DNA from 2 places in the Polaromonas sp. P1_H6 genome. Region 2 is predicted to be linked to the other one. Evidence: riboswitches for the same ligand, from Rfam matches in the RefSeq annotation. Region 2 holds a riboswitch; the other holds the start of a gene.

Region 1 (7,554 bases), on a different contig from region 2:
ATGCGGATCAGCATTTCCACGGCGCAGAATTCGCACCAGGGCGTGGCCATCGACACCTTTGCCAAGGAGGTCGAAAAACGCACGGCTGGCCGCTACAAGGTCCAGACCTTTTACAACGGCGCACTGGGCGGCGAACGCGAATCGATTGAAGCCGTGCAGCTGGGAACCCAGGAGCTGGCTTTCTCGTCCACCGGCCCGATACCCAACTTCGTGCCCGAGACCAAAATCCTCGACGTACCCTTTCTGTTTCGCGACAAGGCGCATGCGCGCGCGGTACTCGACGGCCCTATCGGCCAGGACCTGCTGACCAAGTTCGACGCCAAAGGCTTCAAGGCGCTGGCCTGGGCCGAAAACGGCTTTCGCCACATGACCAACAGCAAACGCGACGTGAAGCTGCCCGAAGACCTCAAGGGCCTGAAGATGCGCACCATGGAAAACCCCGTGCACATCGCGGCCTACAAGGGCCTGGGCATCATCACCACGCCGATGGCGTTTCCTGAGGTGTTCACCGCGCTGCAGCAAGGCACGGTCGACGGCCAGGAGAACCCGCTGTCGGTGATCATGTCCGCCAAGTTCGACCAGGTGCAGAAACACCTGTCGCTGACCGGCCACGTTTATTCGCCCTGCATTTTTGTGATGAACAAGGCGGCCTTCGACAAGCTCAGCGCCGCCGACAAGACCGCCTTCGTCGATGCGGCCAAGGAGGCCACCAAGGTCAACCGCGCGCGCGTCGACCAGGACGATGCCAACGGCGTGGCCGAGCTGCGCGCCAAGGGCATGACCGTGATCGAGAACGTCGACAAGTCCAAATTCGTGGCCATGCTGGCACCCGTCAATGCCGATTTCGAGAAGCAGTTCGGCAAGGCAAACATCGACGCGATCCGGAACTACAAGTAAGTGCAAGGCACGCGGGCCGCAGGCTTCCCTGCCCGGCCTGCGCACTTTTTTTTCACCGAACGCGCCCGCAGGCATCGTACTGGCGGGCGCTTTCCATGCACCGGCTCTTCCCCCTTCTCTATCGCACCTCATGAAACAAGCCTTCCTCACATTTGAACGCTGGACCACCGGCTTCTCCATGCTGGTGGCCTGCCTGATGCTGGTCATCGCCTCGGCGCTCGGCATGTTCCAGATCGTCACCCGCTTCGTGCTTGAACAGCCCGCCGAGTGGAGCGAAATCCTGATCCGCCTGAGCCTGATCTGGATGGTGTTCATGGGCATCCCCATGGCCTTCCGGCAGGGCGCCATGGTCAGCGTGGACGTGCTTTACCGCTGGAGCCCACCGCGCATCCGGCGCGTACTGGATTGGCTGGTGTGCCTGGCCGCCCTGGCGCTGATCGCCGTCATCGTCTGGTGGGGTTGGGATTATTCGCTGCGCGGCCGCGTGCAGTCCATGGCCGGTCTGGAGTCCGTCTCGATGTTCTGGGGCTATGTGGCCATGCCCGTGGGCGGCATGTTCTGCGTGATCGGCATCATCGGCAACCTGCTGGATCCCCAACGCAACGAACTGGAGACGGCGCAATGACCGCGGTGATGATTTCAACGATGGTGCTGTGCTTTGCGCTCACCGTTTCCGTGGCCGTGTCCATCGGCCTGGCCTCCATCTTCGGCATCCAGGCGTCCAATGCCAACATGCTGATCTCCGTCAAGGAGATGTTCTCCTCGATCAACAAATTCCCGCTGGCCGCGATCCCCTTCTTCATCCTGGCCGGCAACCTGATGGAAACCGGCGGCATCTCGCGCCGGCTGGTCGAGTTCGCCAAAAGCATCGTCGGCGGCGTCCAGGGCGGCCTGCCCATGACCTGCGTGCTGACCTGCATGATTTTCGCGGCCGTCTCCGGCTCGTCCGTGGCCACCACCTTTGCCATAGGCGCCATCCTGATACCGGCGCTCATCAAGCACGGCTACCCCACGGCCTACGCCGCGGCCCTGCAGGCCACCAGCGCGGAGCTGGGCGTGATCATCCCGCCGTCCATCCCCATGATCCTCTACGGCGTGAGCGCAGAGGTCTCCATTGGCGAACTGTTCATCGCTGGCTTCGGCCCGGGGCTGCTGATAGGCTTCGCGCTGATGCTGTTTGTGCACCTGTACTGCCGCTGGAAGGGCTGGGGCAAACAGGATGGCGACGGCCGCCTGAGTTTCGGCAAGGCGACCTGGCAGGCCGGCTGGGCGCTACTGATGCCGGTGATCATCCTGGGCGGCATTTACGGTGGGATTTTCACGCCGACCGAAGCCTCGGCGGTGGCGGTCTTCTACGCCCTGGTCGTCGGCATCGTGATCTACCGTGAGATCAAGCTGGCGGACCTGTATGTCATCTTGCGCAAGTCGGTGATTTCCAGCGCGGTAATCATGTTCATCATCGCCAACGCCGGGCTGTTCGCCTTCCTGATCACCCGCGCCGGCGTGCCGGACGCCATAGGCCACTGGCTGCAGGAGGTGCTGAAGTCGCCCGCCCTCTTCCTGCTGGGCGTCAACGCGGCGCTGTTCATCATCGGCATGTTCATCGAGACCAGCGCCGCCATCATTGTGCTGGCGCCCATCCTGGCGCCGGTGGCGGTGCACTTCGGCATCGACCCGGTGCACTTCGGCCTGGTGATGGTGGTCAACCTCGCGCTCGGCATGATCACGCCGCCTTTCGGCGTGAACCTGTTCGCGGCCTGCACCGTCGCCAGGATATCGCTGGACCGCATCGTGACGCACCTGCTGCCCTTTGTAGGGGTCATACTGGTCTGCCTGATGGTGATCACTTACGTACCGCAACTCTCGCTCGGCCTGCGCGACCTGGTCTACGCCAAATAGCTTTTTTTCAGGCTGGGTTTCACGCCTTTGTCATCTATGGAGGTAATGCTCAGGCTTTCATTTCAGGATGAAATCCATGCAGCTCCACAAAACCGACCGTGCCCGCGCCGAGCTCAAGCCCGGCGTGAGAACGCTAGGCCAGCGCGAGCGCACCTTGCTGCTGATGGCCGACGGCAGCAAGTCAGCCCAGGACTTCCGCCCGCTGTTCGACGGCGACGGCGAGGCCATCGCCCTGCGGCTGTTGCGCGAAGGCTTTCTGGAAGCGCACCCGGGCAAAACCTCCCCGCCCGCCGCAGTGCCTGCACCGGTGCCCGTCCCCAAACCCACGCCGGCCCAGCTGCAAAATTTCCCGAGCCCCGAAACCACACAGGCCATCCAGGTTTCGGCCGACCAGTTTGAAGGCAAACGCTCACTCGCCACCACCCGCATGTTCCTCTTCGACATCTGCGAGCGCATGTTCGCCCGGCGCGACCCGGTGATGGCCGAGCGCTTCCGCGAAGCGCTGCGCAACGCCAAGGACCGCGACAGCATGCTGGCGGCCTCGCGCGAAATGATCGAAGAAATCGAAAAAATCGCGGGCCACGAGCGTGCCGACTCCATCAGCGAGCGCATCGCCATGCTGCTGCCGCAGCACCAGGCGGCCTGACCGGGCCGACGGCAGCATCCGTTACACTCGACGGGGTCAGGAGAGAGTTTTCCGCGCGAAAACCGCCGAAGGCGCACGTACACCCCGGGGCAACCCTTTTTGGTGCACTGAACGCTCAGGCAAAAGGACTGGCAACCGCCCTGCGGCGCACCACGCGGCAAGGCGTTCCCTACTGGAGAGAGGCCGTTTTCAAAGCGGCCCACCGAAGGAGCAAGCCCGCATCGCCGGGTGAATCTCTCAGGTAAAGTGGACAGCAGGGGCAAGCTCATGGATTTAGAACCTGTTTGCCCCCCGGAGAATGCCTTGTCCGATTCGTCCACCTCTTCCGCTGCCGCCCCTGAAACCCTGCTGAAAACACCTCTGCACGAGCTGCATGTGGAGCTCGGCGCGCGCATGGTGCCCTTCGCGGGCTATTCCATGCCGGTGCAATATCCCGCGGGCCTGATGGCCGAGCACCTCCACACGCGCCAGGCCGCCGGCCTCTTCGACGTGTCCCACATGGGCCAGTTGCGCCTGGTGGGCGCCGATGCCGCGGCGGCGCTCGAATCGCTGATCCCGGTCGACGTGATCGACCTGCCCGCCGGCAAGCAGCGCTACGGCCTGCTGCTCAATGACGAGGGCGGCATCATCGACGACCTGATGTTCTTCAACCGCGATTACGCCAACGGCGGCGACCTCTTCGTCATCGTCAACGGCGCCTGCAAGGTGGGAGACATCGCGCACATCCAGGCCAAAATCGGCTCGCGCTGCGAAGTCATTCCCATGCCCGAGATGGCGCTCCTGGCCCTGCAAGGCCCGCAGGCCGTCAACGCGCTGCAGCGCCTGGCGCCCGGTGTCGAAAAACTGGTGTTCATGACCGGCGGGCGCTTCAGCGTCGCCGGCTGCGACTGCTTCCTCACGCGCAGCGGCTACACCGGCGAAGACGGCTTTGAAATCTCCGTGCACGCCTCGCAGGCCGAAACGCTGGCACGCGCGCTGCTGGCCCAGCCCGAGGTCAAGCCCATAGGCCTGGGCGCACGCAACTCGCTGCGCCTGGAAGCGGGCCTGTGCCTCTACGGCAACGACATCGACACAACGACCACGCCGATCGAAGCCAACCTCAACTGGGCCATGCAAAAAGTGCGGCGCACCGGCGGCGCGCGCGCGGGCGGCTTCCCGGGCGCGGACAAAATCCTGGCGCAGCTGGCCGACCCCGCCACGCTGGCCCGCAAGCGTGTGGGCCTGGTGGCGCTGGAGCGCGTGCCCGTGCGCGACCACACCGAACTGCAAAGCACCGACGGCGCTTCAATAGGCGAAGTCACCAGCGGCCTGCTGGGCCCCACGATCAACCAGCCGGTCGCCATGGGCTATGTGAAGCCCGAATTCGCCGCCCTGGGCACGCGCATCAACGCCATCGTGCGCGGCAAGCCCGTGCCCATGGAAGTCGCGGCCATGCCTTTTGTCCCCAACCGCTACTTCCGCGGCTGACCCCTGCCATCCCCACCCCTTAACCCCTGGAGATTCTCATGACCGTCAAATACACCGAAGACCACGAATGGCTCAAGATTGAGGGCGACATCGCCACCGTCGGCATCACCGTGCATGCGCAGGACGCGCTGGGCGACGTGGTGTTTGTGGACCTCCCAGCCGTGGGCACGACCTTCGCGCAAAAGGAAACCGCCGGCGTCGTCGAGTCGGTCAAGGCCGCCGCCGACGTCTACATGCCTGTGAGCGGCGAAGTGACCGCCATCAATGAAGCCCTGAAGGACGACCCGTCCCTGGCCAACAGCGACCCCATGGGCGCCGGCTGGTTCTTCAAGATCAAGCTGTCCGACCCATCGCAGCTCAACGCGCTGATGGACGAGACCCGCTACACCGCCTTCTCGGCCTGATTTTTTTCCGATCTTTTTTCTCTGTTTTCTGACTCCTGGCTGCCAAGCCTGACACGGGACCCGACATGTTGATGCAAACCGCCAAGCCCCTGGGCGACCTTGAAAACCCTTCCGAATTCATCGCGCGCCACATCGGCATTGACGAGACCGACGAAGTCCACATGCTCAGCATCGTGGGCTCGGCCTCGCGCCGCGAGCTGGTCGAAGGCATCGTTCCGCGCTCCATCGCGCGCAGCACGCCCATGGCCATCCCGGCCCCGGTCACGGAAGCCGCCGCGCTCAAGCAGCTGAAAGCCATCGCGGCCAAGAACCAGGTGTTCAAGAACTTCATCGGCCAGGGCTACTACGGCACCTGCACGCCGGGCGTGATCCTGCGCAACATCCTCGAGAACCCCGCCTGGTACACGGCTTACACGCCTTACCAGGCCGAGATTTCGCAGGGCCGCATGGAGGCGCTGATCAACTTCCAGACCATGGTCTGCGACCTGACCGGCATGCCGATCGCCAACGCCTCCATGCTCGACGAGGCTACCGCCGCCGCCGAAGCCATGACCTTGGCCAAACGCAGTGTCAAAAGCAAGAGTAATGTCTTCATCGTGGCCGGCGACTGCCATCCGCAGACGATTGAAGTGATCCAGACCCGCGCCAAGCCGCTGGGCATCGAGGTCAAGGTCAGCACGGCGTCGGCCACCCTGCCCCTGCTGATGGCCGAGGGCGACTACTTCGGCGTGCTGGCCCAGTACCCGGCCACCACCGGCAGCATCCACGACCTGCGTCCGCTCGCGGGCCAGGCCCACGTCGACGGCGCGGCCCTGTGCGTCGCAGCCGACCTGCTGGCGCTCACGCTGCTCACCCCGCCCGGTGAATGGGACGCCGACATCGTGCTGGGCAACACCCAGCGTTTCGGCATGCCCATGGGCAACGGCGGGCCGCACGCGGCCTACCTGGCCTGCCGCGACGAGTTCAAGCGCTCGCTGCCGGGCCGCCTGGTCGGCGTCAGCGTCGACAGCCACGGCAACCCGACCTACCGCCTCGCGCTGCAGACGCGCGAGCAGCACATCCGCCGCGAAAAAGCCACCTCCAACATCTGCACCGCGCAGGTGCTGCCGGCCGTCATCGCCAGCATGTACGCGGTCTACCACGGCCCGCAAGGCTTGAAGCGCATCGCCGAACGCGTGGCGGCCTACACCGCCGTCTTTGTGCGCGGCCTGCAGGAACTCGGCTATGAAATCACCAATACCGGCGCTTTTGATTCCGTGACGGTGAAGACCGGCGAGGCGACCAATGCGATCGCCGAGCGCGCGCGCCAGGCCGGCGCCAACCTGCGCTTTCGCCTGAACAACCACCTGGGCGTGTCGCTGGACGAAACCACCAGCCGCAAGGACATCGAACTGCTCTGGTCCTTCTTCGCCAGGCCCGGCCAGACGATTCCCGTGGTCAGCGCTTTCGAAAAAGGCGTGGAATCGCTGATCCCCGCCGAGCTGCGCCGTACGACGGCCTTCCTCACGCACCCGGTGTTCAACACCCACCATTCCGAAACCGGCATGCTGCGCTACATCCGCATGCTGAGCGACAAGGACCTGGCCCTGGACCGCAGCATGATCCCGCTGGGCAGCTGCACCATGAAGCTCAACGCGACCAGCGAGATGATCCCCATCACCTGGCCCGAGTTCGCCAACATCCACCCCTTCGCGCCCGCCGAGCAGTTGCAGGGCTATGCCGAACTCGACAAGCAGCTGCGCGACTGGCTGTGCCAGGCCACCGGCTATGCCGGCATCAGCCTGCAACCCAACGCCGGTTCGCAGGGTGAATACGCGGGCCTGCTGGTCATCAAGGCCTTCCACGAAGCCAAGGGCCAGGGCCACCGCAATATCTGCCTGATTCCCTCGTCGGCCCACGGCACCAACCCGGCCAGCGCGCAGATGGTGGGCATGACCGTTGTTGTGACCGCCTGCGACGCGCAAGGCAACGTCGACATGGCCGACCTGAAAGCCAAGTGCGAACAGCACAGCGCCAGGCTGGCCTGCGTGATGATCACCTACCCGAGCACGCACGGCGTGTTTGAAACGCAGGTGAAGGAACTCTGCGCGATGGTGCACAGCCACGGCGGCCGCGTCTACGTGGACGGCGCCAACATGAACGCGCTGGTCGGCGTGGCCGCGCCGGGCGAGTTCGGCGGCGACGTGAGCCACCTGAACCTGCACAAGACCTTCTGCATCCCGCACGGCGGCGGCGGCCCGG
Region 2 (7,554 bases):
GGATTCGATTCGGACATGGTCTACCGCGCCGCGCAGGCCATGGAGCAAGTGGTGAAACGGCCCTACGCCGCCATGACGGTCGACCTGGGCCTGCCGGACCTGGACGGCATCAGCCTGATCCGCGCGCTGCGCCTCGAAGAGCGCACGCGGGAACTGCCCATCGTGGTAGTGTCCGCCAACGCCGAAGCCGGCGAACTCGAATTCAACAACCAGCCGCTCGCGGTGTCGACCTGGCTTGAAAAGCCCATCGACGAAAACAAGCTGATCCTGAGCCTGCAGCGCGCCATCGCCAACATGGCCGAAGGCCGGCCGCGCATCCTGCATGTCGAGGACGACCTGGACATCCAGCGCATCGCCGCGACCATCGCCCAGGACTTCGCGACCTTTGAATTTGCCGGCAGCCTGCAGGAGGCGCGCGAACAGCTCGGCAAGCACCACTATGACCTGGTGCTGCTCGACCTGACTTTGAAAGACGGTTCAGGCTGGGAACTGCTGGACACGATAGAGGCGCTGAACCCCGCGCCGCCGGTGGTGGTGTTTTCCGCGAGCGACGAGGTCGCCACGGAAACCCAGCGTGTGGAAGCGGTGCTGGTGAAGGCCTACACCTCCAACAACCAGCTGCTGCGCACCTTGCAGCGCGTGCTTGACGAAAGCCTGTGGGGCACGGTGCACCCGCTGCTGACTATTGACTCCCCCCCGTCCAAGCTCACTGGCGTGTAGCTTGTTCCCCCCTCGAGGGGGCGGCGCCTGGGGCCGGCAAAGCCGAAAGATTGGCACACCCCTATCGGGCTCACTTCGTGTAGCCCTTTTCCCCTTGCAGGGGACGGCGCTAGCGGCCCGGCAAAGCCGGTTCCGCGGCCCCTGCTGGGCCGAATGCAGCGGTTGAGTTGGGCTCTTCAAGCCAGCATGAGCCGTGGAACCGGCTTTGCCGGGCCACAGGCGGGCGGCCCCCTCGGGGGGCAGCGACCCACACGAAGTGGGGGAGCGTGGGGGCTCTACTTCTGGCTCTACTTCTTTTGCGTGGAGCGGTAGACCTGCATCACCGTCGCGAAGTCGCGGTCGAAATTGATCGGCAGGAAAGTGTCGTTGCCGGGCAGCTGCTTCTTCAGCGTGGGCGAGAAGCTGTAGCTGAACGAGCACTTCTTGACCCGGGCCTGCAGCTCCGGCGACACCTCTTTGTTCATGGTCCAGGTTTCCGTCATGAAAGGCGGGCTTTCCCAGATCGTGCGTATGCTCGACCCCTTGACGTCGCCCTTCACGACCATGCGCTGGTACAAATCGCTGGCCACCGCCGCGGCGGGGTAAAAGCCGTGCATCACGCCGGTCACCGAGCGCTCGTGGCCGTTGGAGAAAACCACCTCGTAGTCCTTGTCCGGCGTCAGGCCCAGGGCCGGGAACAGCGCGCGCGGCGCCAGATTGCCCGAATTGGAGGTCGGCGTGGTGTGCGCGATCTTCTTGCCCACCAGGTCCCTGGGTTCCCGGTACGGGCTGTCGATGCGCGTGATCAGGATCAGCTTGTAGGAATTGCGCTGGCCCGTCGCCTTGTTGCCCGGCACCGCGAAAGGCGCGGCCTGCCCGGCGGTCACCATCTGCGCGGCCAGGCCGGGGTTCACTTGCCCGATCTGGGCCTTGCCGGTCGAAAGCGCCTCGATCAGCTCCTTCTCGCCCAGGATGTCCACGTTGCTGGTGCGCTCCAGCGAGTCGCCCTGGGCGTTCTGCAGTTCCACATTGGCGCAGCGCGACAGGTGGCTGAAGTAGTCGCCCCACAAGGCCATGGTTTCGGTCTTGCCGTAGGTTTTGGGCATGGCCACCACCATTTTTTCGCGCGGGCCTGAAAACTTTTCGGCTGCCGGCGCGGCGGCAGCTTTTGTTTTGGGGGGACGCGGGTTCTCGGTCTGCGCCACGGTGGAACCCAGAGCCAGGGCTGTGCCGGCCAGCACCGCCGCATTACGCCAATAAACCGTCATCATGTCGTTCATCCCAAAAGTTATTGCTTGAACCGCAACCGCGGACAGCACGGCCACGAAGCCGTACAAGCAGTGTGCGCCCAAGTTAACTTTTACTTACAAGCCGACTGACGCTGAAGGGACATAAAGCGGGAATACCCCGGGCGATCCGTGGTTTTTTCGCCGAAAAAGGGCGCACCAAGGTAGCGCGAAAAGCCCTTTTCCTGATAAGGCCGGTGTTACAAATTTCGCCCGGCGCTCGCGGCGCGCGACGCGTCAATCTTGCCGAGCAGCCACTGCAGGCCGGCCAGGTGCTGCTGGTCGTGGCTGCACAGGTAGTGCACCAGGCTGCGCAAGGTCAGGGCGCCGTAGCCTTCGAATTCCGCCGTGCGGTCCAGCTGCAGCGGCGTGACAGCCGACAGCATCGCCATCGTTTTGAGGCGGGCCGCCCGGAACGCCGCCAGGGCTTCCCGCGCGTCGGCTGCTGCGTAATGGCGCTCCTTCTCAAGCTCATAGCCATCCAGCGATGCCAGCACCGGGTTCGTCTCGGTAAGCGTGCGCTGGAGCCGCACATGGTAGCCGTCGATCTCGATGTCCCTGACATGGCAGACCTGGCCCAGCGCCGAAAAGGTCTCGCTCGGGATGCCCTCCCACGACGAAGGCGTCCAGTCGCTGTGGCTTTCGGGAATGGCCGCGTAAAACTGCTCGAGCTGGTTCGGGAAGTTCGCCATCGCCTGCAGGGTGGCGGTATTCAAGGGAGCGCTCATGGCTTGTCGCTCCGAACCGAAGGCCAGAGCAGCGCCTGCGCCACGATCACCCTCTCGCCATTGAAGGTCGCCGTCGGCGAGCCGTAAAGCTCGTAGCCCAGCGCCAGCATCTCGCTGACCCGGTGGCAGAAACTCGCGTCATCCGGGCCCGTGAGGAGGCGGTAGGCGGGAAGGCCGTCGGGCGGCGTGGTGGTGGGTGATGTCATGGCGGCAGGCGGCGAATGAACGGAGGGCGATATTACCGTGTCCGTTCAAACGCTGCATGGGCGCCCGCCCTCAGGCCTTCGCCATGCCCGGCAGGGCCATAGGGCGGCCCGGCGATTGCATGCCGGTGAACGCAAAATCCACTTCCGGCACACGCCCGCTCACGATGTCGGCAATCGCCGCGCCCGAGCCGCAGGCATGCGTCCAGCCCAGCGTGCCGTGGCCCGTGTTGAGGAACAGATTGGAGGTTTTGCTCTTGCCGATGTAAGGCACGTTGCTAGGCGTCGCCGGCCGCAGCCCGGTCCAGAACTGCGCGCCTTCGCCGTCCGTCATCTCCGGGAAGAGCTGCTTCACGCGGCGCACGATGGCATTGCAGCGCACCAGGTTCAGCTCGGTGTTGTAGCCGTTGAGTTCCGCCGTGCCCGCGATGCGCAGGCGATTGCCGAAGCGCGAGAACACCAGCTTGTACTCGTCGTCCGTCAGGCTCACCTGGTAGGAAGCCGCCTCGTTGATCACCGGCAGCGTCACCGAATAACCCTTGGCCGGGTAGATGCGCAGGCTCTGTCCCAGCCGCTTCGCCCATGGCGCGCTGAAGGCGCCCAGGCACATCACATAGGCATCGGCCTTCAGCATCTCGACGCGCCCGCCCGCCTCGCCGTGGCCCCCGGCGACCAGCACGCCGTCCAGTTGCCCGCCGCTGGCCAGCACATCCAGGATGTTGGTGTTGTAGAGAAACTTCACGCCTGCCTGCTCGCAGCGCGCGGCCAGTGCGGTGGTAAAAGCCTGCGCGTCGCCCGACTCGTCGCTGGGCGTCATGCTGCCGCCCACAATGCTGGCGCGGCACTGCGCCAGCGCGGGCTCAATCGCCACACATTCGTCGGCGGTTTTCATGTCCAGTTCGCAGCCGTGCTCGCGCATGATGCGCGCCGGCTCCTGCGCCGCGTCGTACTCGGCCTGGCTGGTGTAGAAGTGCAGGATGCCTTGGGTCTTCGCGTCGTACTGCAGGCCCAGTTCGGCGCGCAGTTTTTGCAGCGCGCCGCGGCTGTACATGCCCAGGTTCACGATCTGCCGGATGTTTTGCGCGGTGCGCGCCGGCGTGCAGTTGCGCAAAAACTCCAGGCCCCACAGCCACTGGTTCACATCGGCCCGCAGCCGGAACAGCAGCGGCGCGTCTTCCCGCGCCAGCCACTGCAGCACCTTGAGCGGCGCGCCCGGGTTGGCCCAGGGCTCCGCGTGGCTCACGGAAATCTGCCCGCCGTTGGCAAAGCTGGTTTCCATCGCGGCCGCGCCGCGCCGCTCAATCACCGTGACCTCATGCCCGCGCTGCGCCAGATACCAGGCCGTCGTGACCCCCGTGACACCCGCACCCAAAACCATGACTTTCATGGCGATTCCTTTTTTCAAGCAGAAATGGCTGTTGCGCAAGCGCAATGCCTTGGAGGTGCTTGAGTCAAAGAAGAATCATGGCAACCGCCAGGCCATTACAGGCTTGCGGCCGCTTCCACTGTCCTTGGTACCTGAGAGATTCAGCCGCTGCTTTCGCAACGGCCTTGCTCCTTCGGTGCGCCGCACCTTGCATGCGGCGTCTCTCCAGACGGCTGTGTGTTTCCGGGCAGTACGGGACCTGAGCGATTATGGAAGTTTGCGCCTTCGGTGGCCGCCCCCTGGGGGCAGCGCTCTCCTGCTTGAACGGTTTGAATTTACCACCGAAGCCGCAGTTGCCAAGCGCGAATCCGTCATCCAGTACAGGTCCAGCGGGTTGATTCAGCGGCTTAATAGTAGCTAGTAGGGTGGCGTTCAGCCTTCACACACCGAACGCACAAACGCGGCCTTGCCCTCGGTATAGGCCTCGCGGTCGCTCGGGAACCGGGTCGCCAGGTCGGCCTTGAGCGCCGCATAACGCGCCGCCAGCGCGGCATCCGCCCTCAGCGCATCGCGAAAACGCAGGCGCTGCGCCCACACCCCGCCGCCATGCACCACCAGGTGCAGGTGGTGCGTGCGGTGCCCGTTCGCCCAGCGCATCAGCCATTGGCGGTTTACCAGCGTGGCATTAAATTCGGCGGAGGCCGTATAGCCTTGCGTGCACAGCGGCGCCACCAACGCCCTGGCCGCCGCCATCGAGGCCACACCAGCCAGGATGTCGATCACCGGCTTGGCGACCAGCCCCGGCACGGCCGTGCTGCCTATGTGCTCAATGGCGATGAAATCATCGGGAAACAGCGACAGCAACCGCTCGCGCTCGGCCTCGAACAGGCCGGGCCAGCGCGGGTCGTAAGCCCGCAGCGTCACCTCCTCATGGATAGCGGCCTGCAGCGACCCGGCGTCCGTCATGGCGTTATCAGGCCCTAGCGCAGCGCCACCACCGCCCGGCGCGCCAGCAGCAGTCGCTCGTCCAGGTAGGCTCCGTAAAAATCCGGGATCGCCGCGCCCACCAGCGGCTCGGCCAGCTTCTGCCCCTGCGGGCCCAGGAAGAGCACCGTGGGCGTGAAAGTCGCCTTCCAGGTCCGGGCCTGCGCGGCCGCGGTCGTGGCCTTGCCGTCAAAGCCCGTCAGCGGCGTGTGGCTGTCGGTGACGTTGAGCTGCCAGGCCTCCAGCCCGGTCTCCTTGCGCGCGGGCAGCAGGTAATTGCGCCGCACCAGTTCGCAATAAGGGCAGCCGGGCAGGGTGACCAGCAGCACCAGCGGTTCGCCGCGTGCGGCGGCCAGCCCGGCCGCCTCCGGCAGCGAGGCCGGCACCGGCAGGGCGCTGTCCTTGGCTTGGGCCTGCAGCGGCCAGGCCAGGCTGCCCGCCAGCGCCGCCGTAAAACCGCGCCGGCCCACCGCCTTCATTCAGCGCACTCCAGCAGGATGTGCGCCAGCGCTGCCGGCTCGGTCACCATGGGGTCATGGCCGGTGGCCAGTTCCACCACCCGTGAATTCGGCAGCCAGGCGCCGTCCCAGAAGGCCGGGTCCCGCGCGCGCAGCCGGCTGGGCGTAATGGTCGCCAGCGCCGGTGCTATGCAACTCACAAAGGTGCGCGGCACCGCCGCCACGCGCTTCACGTCAAAATCCAGCGGCGCCTGGTAGGTGTTGCCTGGGTGCGGCGTCTGTCGGCGCTGCACCCAGTCGTGGTCCGCGCCCTGCAGGCCGAACACTTCCGGGTCGGGCGGCGCAAAACTGAAATTGGCTGTGGCTTGCGCCCCCGCCATGCGCTTTTGCTGCGTGGCCGCGTCGTGTGTGCTGCTCCAGCTTTCGCCCGGCTGCGGCACCACGGCATCGACATACACCAGGTGCTTGAGGCGCCCGCCCATGCGGTCGGCCACGGCCGTGCCTATCATGCCCGCGTAGGAATGCACCGCCAGCGTCACCTCGTGGAGCTCTTCCGCTTCGATCAAATTGATCACGTCGTTGATGTGGGTATCGAGGTTGATGGCCGGCGACAGCAGATGCGCCCGCTCGCCCAGGCCCGTCAGCGTCACCGCAAAAGCCTTGTGGTGGTCCAGCTGCAGCACCTGCGCCACCCGCCGCCAGCACCAGCCGCCATGCCAGGCACCGTGCACCAGAACAAAATTGTGTTTCATCGCGTCACCTCTTTGAATCAGGTATTTGCATCAGGTTTTTGTGCGGACTTGCCGCGTCAAATTGTCTTGCCGCCCTTTAACTCCGACAGCTTGGCGTCGGAATAGTTCAGCAGTTCGCGCAGCACCTCATCGGTGTGCTGGCCCAGCAGCGGCGGCGGCAGGTCGGTGCGCACCGGCGTCGCGCTCATGCGAATCGGGCTGGAGACCAGCTTCAAGTCGTCCTTCACCGGGTGCGTCCACTCGGTCACCATGCCGCGCGCCGCTATCTGCGGGTCGGCAAACACTTCCGCCAGGCTGTTGATCGCGCCGCAAGGCACTTTCGCCGCCTCCAGCGCCGCCAGCCAGTCGGCCTTGCCGCGCGTTTTCATCACGGCTTCCAATATCGGCACCAGCTGGCCGCGGTTCAGCACGCGGTCGCGGTTCTTCGCGAACAGCGGGTTGGTTGCGAGTTCAGGGATATTCGCCACCGCGCAGAACTTCGCATACTGCGAGTCATTGCCCACCGCCAGAATCAGATGATCCTTGCTGCCATCGGCTGCAGGCGCGACTTCAAACACCTGGTAGGGCACGATGTTCTGGTGCGCATTGCCGGCCCGGCCCGGCGCCTTGCCGCTGACCAGGTAGTTGGCGCCCAGGTTGGCCAGCATGGCCACCTGCGTGTCCAGCAGCGCCATGTCCACCTGCTGGCCCTCTCCGGTTTTTTCGGCATGGCGCAGCGCGGCGAGTATCGCCACCGTCGCATACATGCCCGTCATCAAATCCGCCACCGCCACGCCCACCTTCTGCGGCCCGCCGCCCAGGTCGTCGCGCTCGCCCGTCACGCTCATCAGTCCGCCCATGCCCTGGATCGCGTAGTCATAGCCCGCGCGGTCGGCATAAGGCCCGTTCTGGCCGAAACCGGTCACCGAGCAGTACACCAGGCGCGGGTTGATGGCTTTGAGGGAGGCATAGTCCAGCCCATAACGCGCCATGTCACCGACCTTGAAGTTCTCCACAAACACATCGCAGTGCACCGCCAGCTCCCGCACCAGCGCCTGGCCGGCGGGCTGGGCAATGTCGCAGGTCACCGAGCGCTTGT

Evidence for each region. A riboswitch is a leader RNA that binds a small molecule or an ion and turns the genes downstream of it on or off. The one in region 2 is predicted to bind glycine.
Region 1: linked by a shared signal. The riboswitch ahead of gcvT (glycine cleavage system aminomethyltransferase GcvT) and the one ahead of AC1D1F_RS14000 (D-amino acid dehydrogenase) in region 2 are both predicted to bind glycine.

Annotation. Positions count from the first base shown of each region.
Region 1 is NZ_JBFUCN010000026.1:38,747-46,300, forward strand. It holds gene AC1D1F_RS20115 (TRAP transporter substrate-binding protein) at 1-897, shown strand, start outside; gene AC1D1F_RS20120 (TRAP transporter small permease) at 1,028-1,522, shown strand; gene AC1D1F_RS20125 (TRAP transporter large permease) at 1,519-2,796, shown strand; gene AC1D1F_RS20130 (hypothetical protein) at 2,873-3,442, shown strand; glycine riboswitch at 3,470-3,583, shown strand; glycine riboswitch at 3,605-3,706, shown strand; gene gcvT (glycine cleavage system aminomethyltransferase GcvT) at 3,746-4,909, shown strand; gene gcvH (glycine cleavage system protein GcvH) at 4,948-5,313, shown strand; gene gcvP (aminomethyl-transferring glycine dehydrogenase) at 5,379-7,554, shown strand, end outside.
Region 2 is NZ_JBFUCN010000013.1:105,200-112,753, reverse strand. It holds gene AC1D1F_RS14020 (DAHL domain-containing protein) at 1-720, shown strand, start outside; gene phnD (phosphate/phosphite/phosphonate ABC transporter substrate-binding protein) at 1,008-1,970, opposite strand; gene AC1D1F_RS14010 (DinB family protein) at 2,186-2,713, opposite strand; gene AC1D1F_RS14005 (DUF1737 domain-containing protein) at 2,710-2,919, opposite strand; gene AC1D1F_RS14000 (D-amino acid dehydrogenase) at 2,990-4,303, opposite strand; glycine riboswitch at 4,413-4,521, opposite strand; gene AC1D1F_RS13995 (GrpB family protein) at 4,715-5,248, opposite strand; gene AC1D1F_RS13990 (thioredoxin domain-containing protein) at 5,263-5,745, opposite strand; gene AC1D1F_RS13985 (alpha/beta fold hydrolase) at 5,742-6,476, opposite strand; gene AC1D1F_RS13980 (CaiB/BaiF CoA transferase family protein) at 6,533-7,554, opposite strand, start outside.